2 regions of the Paenibacillus sp. Mc5Re-14 genome follow, and region 1 is predicted to be linked to the other one. Evidence: a T-box and tRNA genes for the amino acid it is inferred to sense, from the RefSeq annotation. Region 1 holds a T-box; the other holds one or more tRNA genes.
What was found. The T-box of region 1 lies ahead of argS (arginine--tRNA ligase). A T-box ahead of a tRNA ligase gene usually reads a tRNA of that ligase, here a tRNA-Arg.

Region 1 (3,692 bases):
ATGAACAGACGACAAGCAGCGCAGCTGCCACGCTTTTATTTTTAATCATGAGATACACCTCCATGTTTACTTTGCTTCTATACTTACGGACGCAATAAAACCATCAAATGTTTCAAATATGCCAAATTGGTTGCAAAACAATGGAATACCTTAGCTATTAGTGTAACCCGTCTTGCTCTTTTCTGCTCACCATATCCATGCAAACCCAAAAGTGTCTATGACAGTTTTCCTTTTGCAGCACCTTTTAGAGAAAAAGAGCTGACTCGCAGTAATTTAGCTAGCAAAAGCAGCAGTGTACCTAACAAAAAATACCCACTTGTGGTAGCTTACATCCGATTAGGAGCTTTCAATCCAAGAAGTCGCAGTGTACTTGCCAGCATATCCGCAGTCTGTTCCGCCAACTGAAGGCGCCATTGTCCGCCATCGACAATTCTTTCCTTAGCGTAAAAACGGTTAAACGCCTGTGCCGTATCTAACGCAAATCTCGCAATAACGGAAGGTTCCAGTTGCCTAGCAGCACGTATTAGCTGTCCGTGATAGCGATCCAACTGCTTAAGCAGCGCCCAGCCTGCGTCACCCAGCATTTCATCCGAAACGATATTCAAATCAGGAGAATGCCCGTCTTGGGCAAGGACGTTGTCACTGGAATTAGAATCAACATCAGAGCGGGCGCGAGCTTTCTCCAAAAGACTGCGTATGCGCGCATGAGTATACTGCACATAAGGGCCAGTCTCACCTTCAAAGGTCAGTGCCTCCTCTAACGAAAAATCCACTTCATTCAGACGGTTATTTTTTAAATCGCCAAAAATAATCGCTCCGATGCCAACGTGTTCAGCTATTGCCTGTTGCTCCAGCAAATTGGGATTTTTCTCCGTAATGATGGCTTGAGCACGCGCTACAGCTTCATCCAGCACTTCCTCCAGTTTCACCACCTTGCCGCGTCTTGTGGACATTTTTTTGCCTGCAAACCGCATTAAACCAAACGGTACATGCTCACATTGCTCTGCCCATGTCTCCCCTGCATGCTTCAGCACCGCAAATACCTGTTGGAAATGTAACTTCTGTTCCCCGCCAACGACGTACAGCAGGCGATCAGCCTTCATCACTTCATGACGATAAATCGCTGTTGCCAGATCACGGGTGGGATAAATGGTAGTCCCATCTTTTTTCAAAATAAGACACGGCGGCAGTTGCTCGTCTTCCAGACGAACCACAAGTGCTCCATCACTTTCTTCCAGCAGTCCTTTTGTTCTTAATTGGGCAACAACTGCCTGCATCTTATCATTGTAAAAACTTTCCCCCAACACATGGTCAAACGAAATGTTAAGACGTTGGTACATACGGTCAAATTCACCCAGACTGACTTCAACAAAAAACTCCCACAGTTGTTGAGCCTCAGTATCCCCCTGCTCCAAACGTCGGAACCACTCGCGGCCTTCATCCTCCAAAGACGGATCATGCTCGGCCTCCTGATGAAAACGGACATATAGCTTCAACGATTCCCCGATCGGATCATGTTGTAGCTGCTCCTCATTGCCCCATCTTTTATAGGCCGCAATTTGCTTGCCAAATTGTGTTCCCCAATCCCCTAGATGATTCACACTAATCGGCACATATCCGGTTTCACCAAGTATGCGATACAAGGCGGCACCAATAACAGTAGAGCGAAGATGACCGATACCAAATGGTTTGGCAATATTAGGCGAGGACATATCAATCACTACTCGCTGTCCATATCCGATATTGGGCTTGAGAAACTCAGCCTTGCTCAATTCAGCAAGCATCGATGGAATATGAACAGATCGATCCAATGTAATATTTACATAGGCACCCGATGCTGAAGCAGTTAGACCCGCTTCACGGCTTACTAGCTCTGCCAATTCCATTGCAATATGCTGTGGAGACTTTCGAATTTTTTTAGCCAGCACAAAACAGGGAAACGCCACATCTCCCCATTCAGGCTGCGGAGGCACCTCGAATAAAGATAAAACTTCTTTCTCCTCCAAGCCCGTATGAGCTACAATAGCTTGGGTAGCAATCATCAACAACATGTTCCTCTCTCCTTCTTTTTATAAGATCTAACAAAAAAAGCCCTCGCCTCTTGATATAATCAAGAGACGAGAACTTCGATATCCCGCGGTACCACTCTTCGTAAATCGGTTGTATAGCTAAAGCTAGCTTACACAAAATCGCGATTTCACTCCATTGACAAATAACTGTGTCTGCCGGGCTGATCTACTAGAAGCTCTTATCGTTGGATCAACCGTCTCCCGGGTGCGCTTCACATCGGATTTCATACCGGCTTCCACCTTTTCCGGCTCGCTGTAATGATACGGTTCCGTTGCTACTCTCCCGTTCCTTGACGTTAATTCCCACCATTATACAAACCTATTTAGTAGAAAGCAACCTTTTATTCCCTCTTCAGGGACTAGTTCTGTATATGTAATTACACTGCCACCAATTGGCGACAGGCCTCAACACAATGACGGCAGGCTTCTGCACAATGTTTGCAATGATTATGGGAATGCTTGCTGCATTCAGCAGCACATACCTCACAGGCTTTGGCACATAGCTCACAGATTTCCTCGGCAAAATCCGTTCCGCGCTGCAACATTTGAGCAGCAAACCCACATATCTCTGCGCATTCCCTACTCACTCGAATACATTCACGCAGCATAGCTAGATCATATTCCTTCAAACTTGCTACATAGCATACATTGCAAGCGTTCATACATTCCAGGCAAGCATCCACGCATTTTTGGTATGAATGATTCATAATACATTACCTCCCAGTTGTTGATCCTGCTGTACTATTACCCGCTGAACCTTGAAATTAATCATTTGATGTTCGCGCTTTCAACAAAATAAACCCAGAAAATCCCGACTTATGTAAGGAAGTGTACTATATTCCAAGGTGTAAGCGCAAGGATATTAATCACATAACTTTTTATTCTTCGTTTCTGACTTGCATCCAGTCTGTCATTCCTCTATTGTAAAAAAAGAGTATGCTTAACCACTGATCAAGGAGTGAACATTGTAATGAATATAACATCTGTAGAGGAGCACCGACAGGAATCTCCGCAACAGGTTAACTGCATGGTCGTGACCGTCTCGGATACACGTACCATGGAAACCGATACTGGGGGACGACTGCTCAAGGAACTACTAGAAACGAATGGGTACAAGGTTGTTCGATATGTTATCGTCAAGGACGACTATGAAGGAATCCGGCAGTTGGTAGCCGAAGCTGCGGCACATGAGGACATCGAGGCTGTACTTTTAACAGGTGGTACTGGCATCTCTCCGCGTGATACTACATATGAAGCCGTCTCCTCTCTACTGGATAAGGAACTACCTGGGTTTGGAGAAATCTTCCGTTACTTAAGCTTTGCTGAGGACATTGGATCAGCAGCTATATTAAGCCGGGCTGTAGCGGGCACTGTGGGCCAGACAGCTGTGTTTTCTATGCCTGGTTCCCGCGGAGCCGTTCGTTTGGCAATGGAACGCATTATTGTCCCTGAGCTGCGTCATGTAATGAGAGAAATTTATAAATAAGCTCCTATTTACACATTGCAGATACAAAAAAGGCACCCATACATAGATGAGGTGCCTCTTCACATTATTCCTTTTCTTCAACTTCGGGCTGCATGTAGCTGTCAATCAGCTTTTGCTTCAGCTCCCATACCTTCTCA
Region 2 (3,692 bases), 2.9 Mb from region 1:
CAAAGCCAGCTTACGTTGCATACGTAACGTTTCCCAAGTCACATGAGCTGTAACAGATGGATTCCCGTCTCGGTCTCCACCGATCCAAGAACCAAATCTCAAATAAGTTGGAATGTGCCATTTTTGCTCAGGATAATATTTGACCAAACATCGTTCCAGTTCTTGGTATACATCCGGCAATACATGAAACAAGGTCTCATGAAAATAATACATTCCATTTCTTACTTCATCTAATACAGTTGGCTTTCGATCACGCAGCTCATCCGTCTGCCACAGTGTAATTACTTCATTAAGCAGATTTTCCCGTACCTGTTCTCGCTCACGCAAAGTAAGCATCGGATTATCCAGCAGCATGACGTCTTCGGAAATACGTTTGTGGATATCCAGAATTACTCGTCGTGTTGCTTCTGTAGGATGTGCAGTCATGACCAGTTCCAAGGAGAGCTCATTCAACATGTTGCTAACGTCCTCAGCGGAGAAGCCTCCTTGTTTAAGCTCCTGAACGGAACTTTCGATAGAACCGGGTTGAACCTCTTCACCAGCGGAATGCTCATAATCCCGCTTACGACGAATACGGTGGTTCTGCTCAGCGATATTCACCAACTGAAAGTAAATCGCAAACGCGCGAATAACCTGGTGACGAATATCCGTATCCAGTCCACTGACCATTTGTTTGAAATTCTCGTATAACTCCGGCTGATACCCGGCACGTAACGATTTACTTGCCTCACGTATTTTCTCCACGATATCCAAAAGTTCGTTGCCACCCTGATGAACCAAAACCTCACCAAGAATATTTCCTAGAAAACGAACGTCCCGCCGTAGCAGATTGTTGGATTGGTTTTTGTTAGCGGTTAACGTAAGCTCAGTCATGCTTTTCCCCCCATCTGATCTGTTCCACACCTATTCAGTTGTAGCAAAGGTACGTATACACACGAAATTTGACACTTTCTTAACATCATACAATAAAAACGTATGAAAAGCTGCAAAATTTACAGGAAAAAATCATGCTTTTGAAATACTTTTTTGGAGAATATATTGGTTATATATACATAATAATGAAATTTAAAAATTAAACCTGATTTTATAACTATTGATGTGCGAAACTTTATGCACAGTCTCTTTTAAAAGGTGCGTTTTCAAAGGTACAAATTCTTGTGTCATGATGTGTATATGTTTATTATTTGTTGACAAAGTGAAATTCATTGCGCTCTATCCACAAAGATATACACAAAAAAGCCATAATCTCAGTATTCTAAATCTGTTTACTCATTAATTTCTACGTGTTACCCACATAAATAAAGAAGAGTGTGCACAACAAAAGGAGCAGATGTAAAGTTATCACCATGAATTTCGCAACATAATAATTATAGGATTCCTATTTTCAATGGATTTGATCACGAATTTAGCCTTACTACAGGAGAAAGGGGGCCGTAAGAGGGGAAATCCGGGTCTAGGTGATAAAAGCCTATATAGGATATGCACAAGTCATCCCCAACCGTGCATGACAAGAGGCATCATTTAATGCTCTATATACATAGAAGTTAATGTATTGTGGACAAAATAAAAAGAAGCCTTTCGGCTTCTAGGTAATCGGTAAGCGGGTGATGGGAATCGAACCCACGCTATCAGCTTGGAAGGCTGAAGTTCTACCATTGAACTACACCCGCAAATCAGTATCGGGATGACACGATTTGAACATGCGACCCCCTGGTCCCAAACCAGGTGCTCTACCAAGCTGAGCTACATCCCGATATTATATTTTTTAAAAAAAATATGGCGCGCCCTGAGAGATTCGAACTCCCGGCCTTTTGATTCGTAGTCAAACGCTCTATCCAGCTGAGCTAAGGGCGCAAATATGGAGCGGACGACGGGAATCGAACCCGCGACCCTCGCCTTGGCAAGGCGATGCTCTACCGCTGAGCCACGTCCGCAAAAACAATATGCGCGTGGAGGGACTTGAACCCCCACGTCAAAGACGCTAGATCCTAAGTCTAGTGCGTCTGCCAATTCCGCCACACGCGCATATAATACAATGGTGAGCCATGAAGGACTCGAACCTTCGACACCCTGATTAAAAGTCAGGTGCTCTACCAACTGAGCTAATGGCTCTTAATGGCTGGGGATATAGGATTTGAACCTATGCATGACGGAGTCAAAGTCCGTTGCCTTACCGCTTGGCTAATCCCCAATATGCATATGATTCACAATTCCCCTATATTTCATCCATGTAAGAGAATAAAATATGGTGGAGGCTGAGGGGATCGAACCCCCGACCCTCTGCTTGTAAGGCAGATGCTCTCCCAGCTGAGCTAAGCCTCCATACTATCCTATGACCCGTAGGGGATTCGAACCCCTGTTACCTCCGTGAAAGGGAGGTGTCTTAACCCCTTGACCAACGGGCCATCCTGTAACAGCTCTCAACCGGGATCGAACCGGTGACCTCATCCTTACCATGGATGCACTCTACCTACTGAGCTATGAGAGCAAATGGCTCCCCGAACAGGACTCGAACCTGTGACAACTCGATTAACAGTCGAGTGCTCTACCAACTGAGCTATCAGGGAATAATAATTATAAAACTCGCTTGGCGGCGTCCTACTCTCCCAGGACCCTGCGGTCCAAGTACCATCGGCGCTGGAGGGCTTAACGGTCGTGTTCGGGATGGGTACGTGTGGAACCCCTCCGCTATCGCCACCAAACATGAATTTGCCTCGCAAATTCTAACTTCAAGGTTACACCCTGAAAACTGGATCCGAAACTTCATTGCGCTTTATCTTAGGATAAGCCCTCGACCGATTAGTATTGGTCAGCTCCATGCATTACTGCACTTCCACCCCCAACCTATCTACCTCGTCGTCTTCAAGGGGTCTTACGAATTGGGAAATCTCATCTTGAGGGGGGCTTCACGCTTAGATGCTTTCAGCGCTTATCCCTTCCGTACATAGCTACCCAGCGGTGCTCCTGGCGAAACAACTGGTACACCAGCGGTACGTCCATCCCGGTCCTCTCGTACTAAGGACAGCTCCTCTCAAATTTCCTACGCCCACGACAGATAGGGACCGAACTGTCTCACGACGTTCTGAACCCAGCTCGCGTACCGCTTTAATGGGCGAACAGCCCAACCCTTGGGACCTACTTCAGCCCCAGGATGCGATGAGCCGACATCGAGGTGCCAAACCTCCCCGTCGATGTGGACTCTTGGGGGAGATAAGCCTGTTATCCCCAGGGTAGCTTTTATCCGTTGAGCGATGGCCCTTCCATGCGGTACCACCGGATCACTAAGCCCGACTTTCGTCCCTGCTCGACTTGTAGGTCTCGCAGTCAAGCTCCCTTCTGCCTTTGCACTCTTCGAATGATTTCCAACCATTCTGAGGGAACCTTGGGGCGCCTCCGTTACTCTTTAGGAGGCGACCGCCCCAGTCAAACTGCCCACCTGACACTGTCCTCGCACCGGATCACGGTACCAAGTTAGAACCTAGATACGATCAGGGTGGTATCCCAAGGATGCCTCCTCTCAAGCTGGCGCTCAAGATTCAACGGCTCCCACCTATCCTGTACAGATCGTACCCAAATTCAATATCAAGCTGCAGTAAAGCTCCATGGGGTCTTTCCGTCTTGTCGCGGGTAACCTGCATCTTCACAGGTATTAAAATTTCACCGGATCTCTCGTTGAGACAGCGCCCAAGTCG

Region 2: it has a tRNA-Arg gene. The T-box ahead of argS (arginine--tRNA ligase) is inferred to sense a tRNA for this amino acid. The anticodon was not compared.

Annotation. Positions count from the first base shown of each region.
Region 1 is NZ_CVPD01000001.1:291,172-294,863, forward strand. It holds gene BN1546_RS01175 (S-layer homology domain-containing protein) at 1-49, opposite strand, end outside; gene argS (arginine--tRNA ligase) at 327-2,051, opposite strand; T-box leader at 2,111-2,369, opposite strand; gene BN1546_RS01185 (four-helix bundle copper-binding protein) at 2,447-2,776, opposite strand; gene BN1546_RS01190 (MogA/MoaB family molybdenum cofactor biosynthesis protein) at 3,040-3,555, shown strand; gene BN1546_RS01195 (nicotinate phosphoribosyltransferase) at 3,620-3,692, opposite strand, start outside.
Region 2 is NZ_CVPD01000001.1:3,232,298-3,235,989, reverse strand. It holds gene ppc (phosphoenolpyruvate carboxylase) at 1-873, opposite strand, end outside; tRNA gene BN1546_RS14775 (tRNA-Gly) at 1,600-1,670, opposite strand; tRNA gene BN1546_RS14770 (tRNA-Pro) at 1,680-1,753, opposite strand; tRNA gene BN1546_RS14765 (tRNA-Arg) at 1,778-1,854, opposite strand; tRNA gene BN1546_RS14760 (tRNA-Gly) at 1,860-1,934, opposite strand; tRNA gene BN1546_RS14755 (tRNA-Leu) at 1,945-2,025, opposite strand; tRNA gene BN1546_RS14750 (tRNA-Lys) at 2,037-2,112, opposite strand; tRNA gene BN1546_RS14745 (tRNA-Gln) at 2,117-2,191, opposite strand; tRNA gene BN1546_RS14740 (tRNA-Val) at 2,247-2,322, opposite strand; tRNA gene BN1546_RS14735 (tRNA-Glu) at 2,334-2,405, opposite strand; tRNA gene BN1546_RS14730 (tRNA-Thr) at 2,416-2,488, opposite strand; tRNA gene BN1546_RS14725 (tRNA-Asn) at 2,492-2,567, opposite strand; rRNA gene rrf (5S ribosomal RNA) at 2,586-2,702, opposite strand; rRNA gene BN1546_RS14715 (23S ribosomal RNA) at 2,780-3,692, opposite strand, start outside.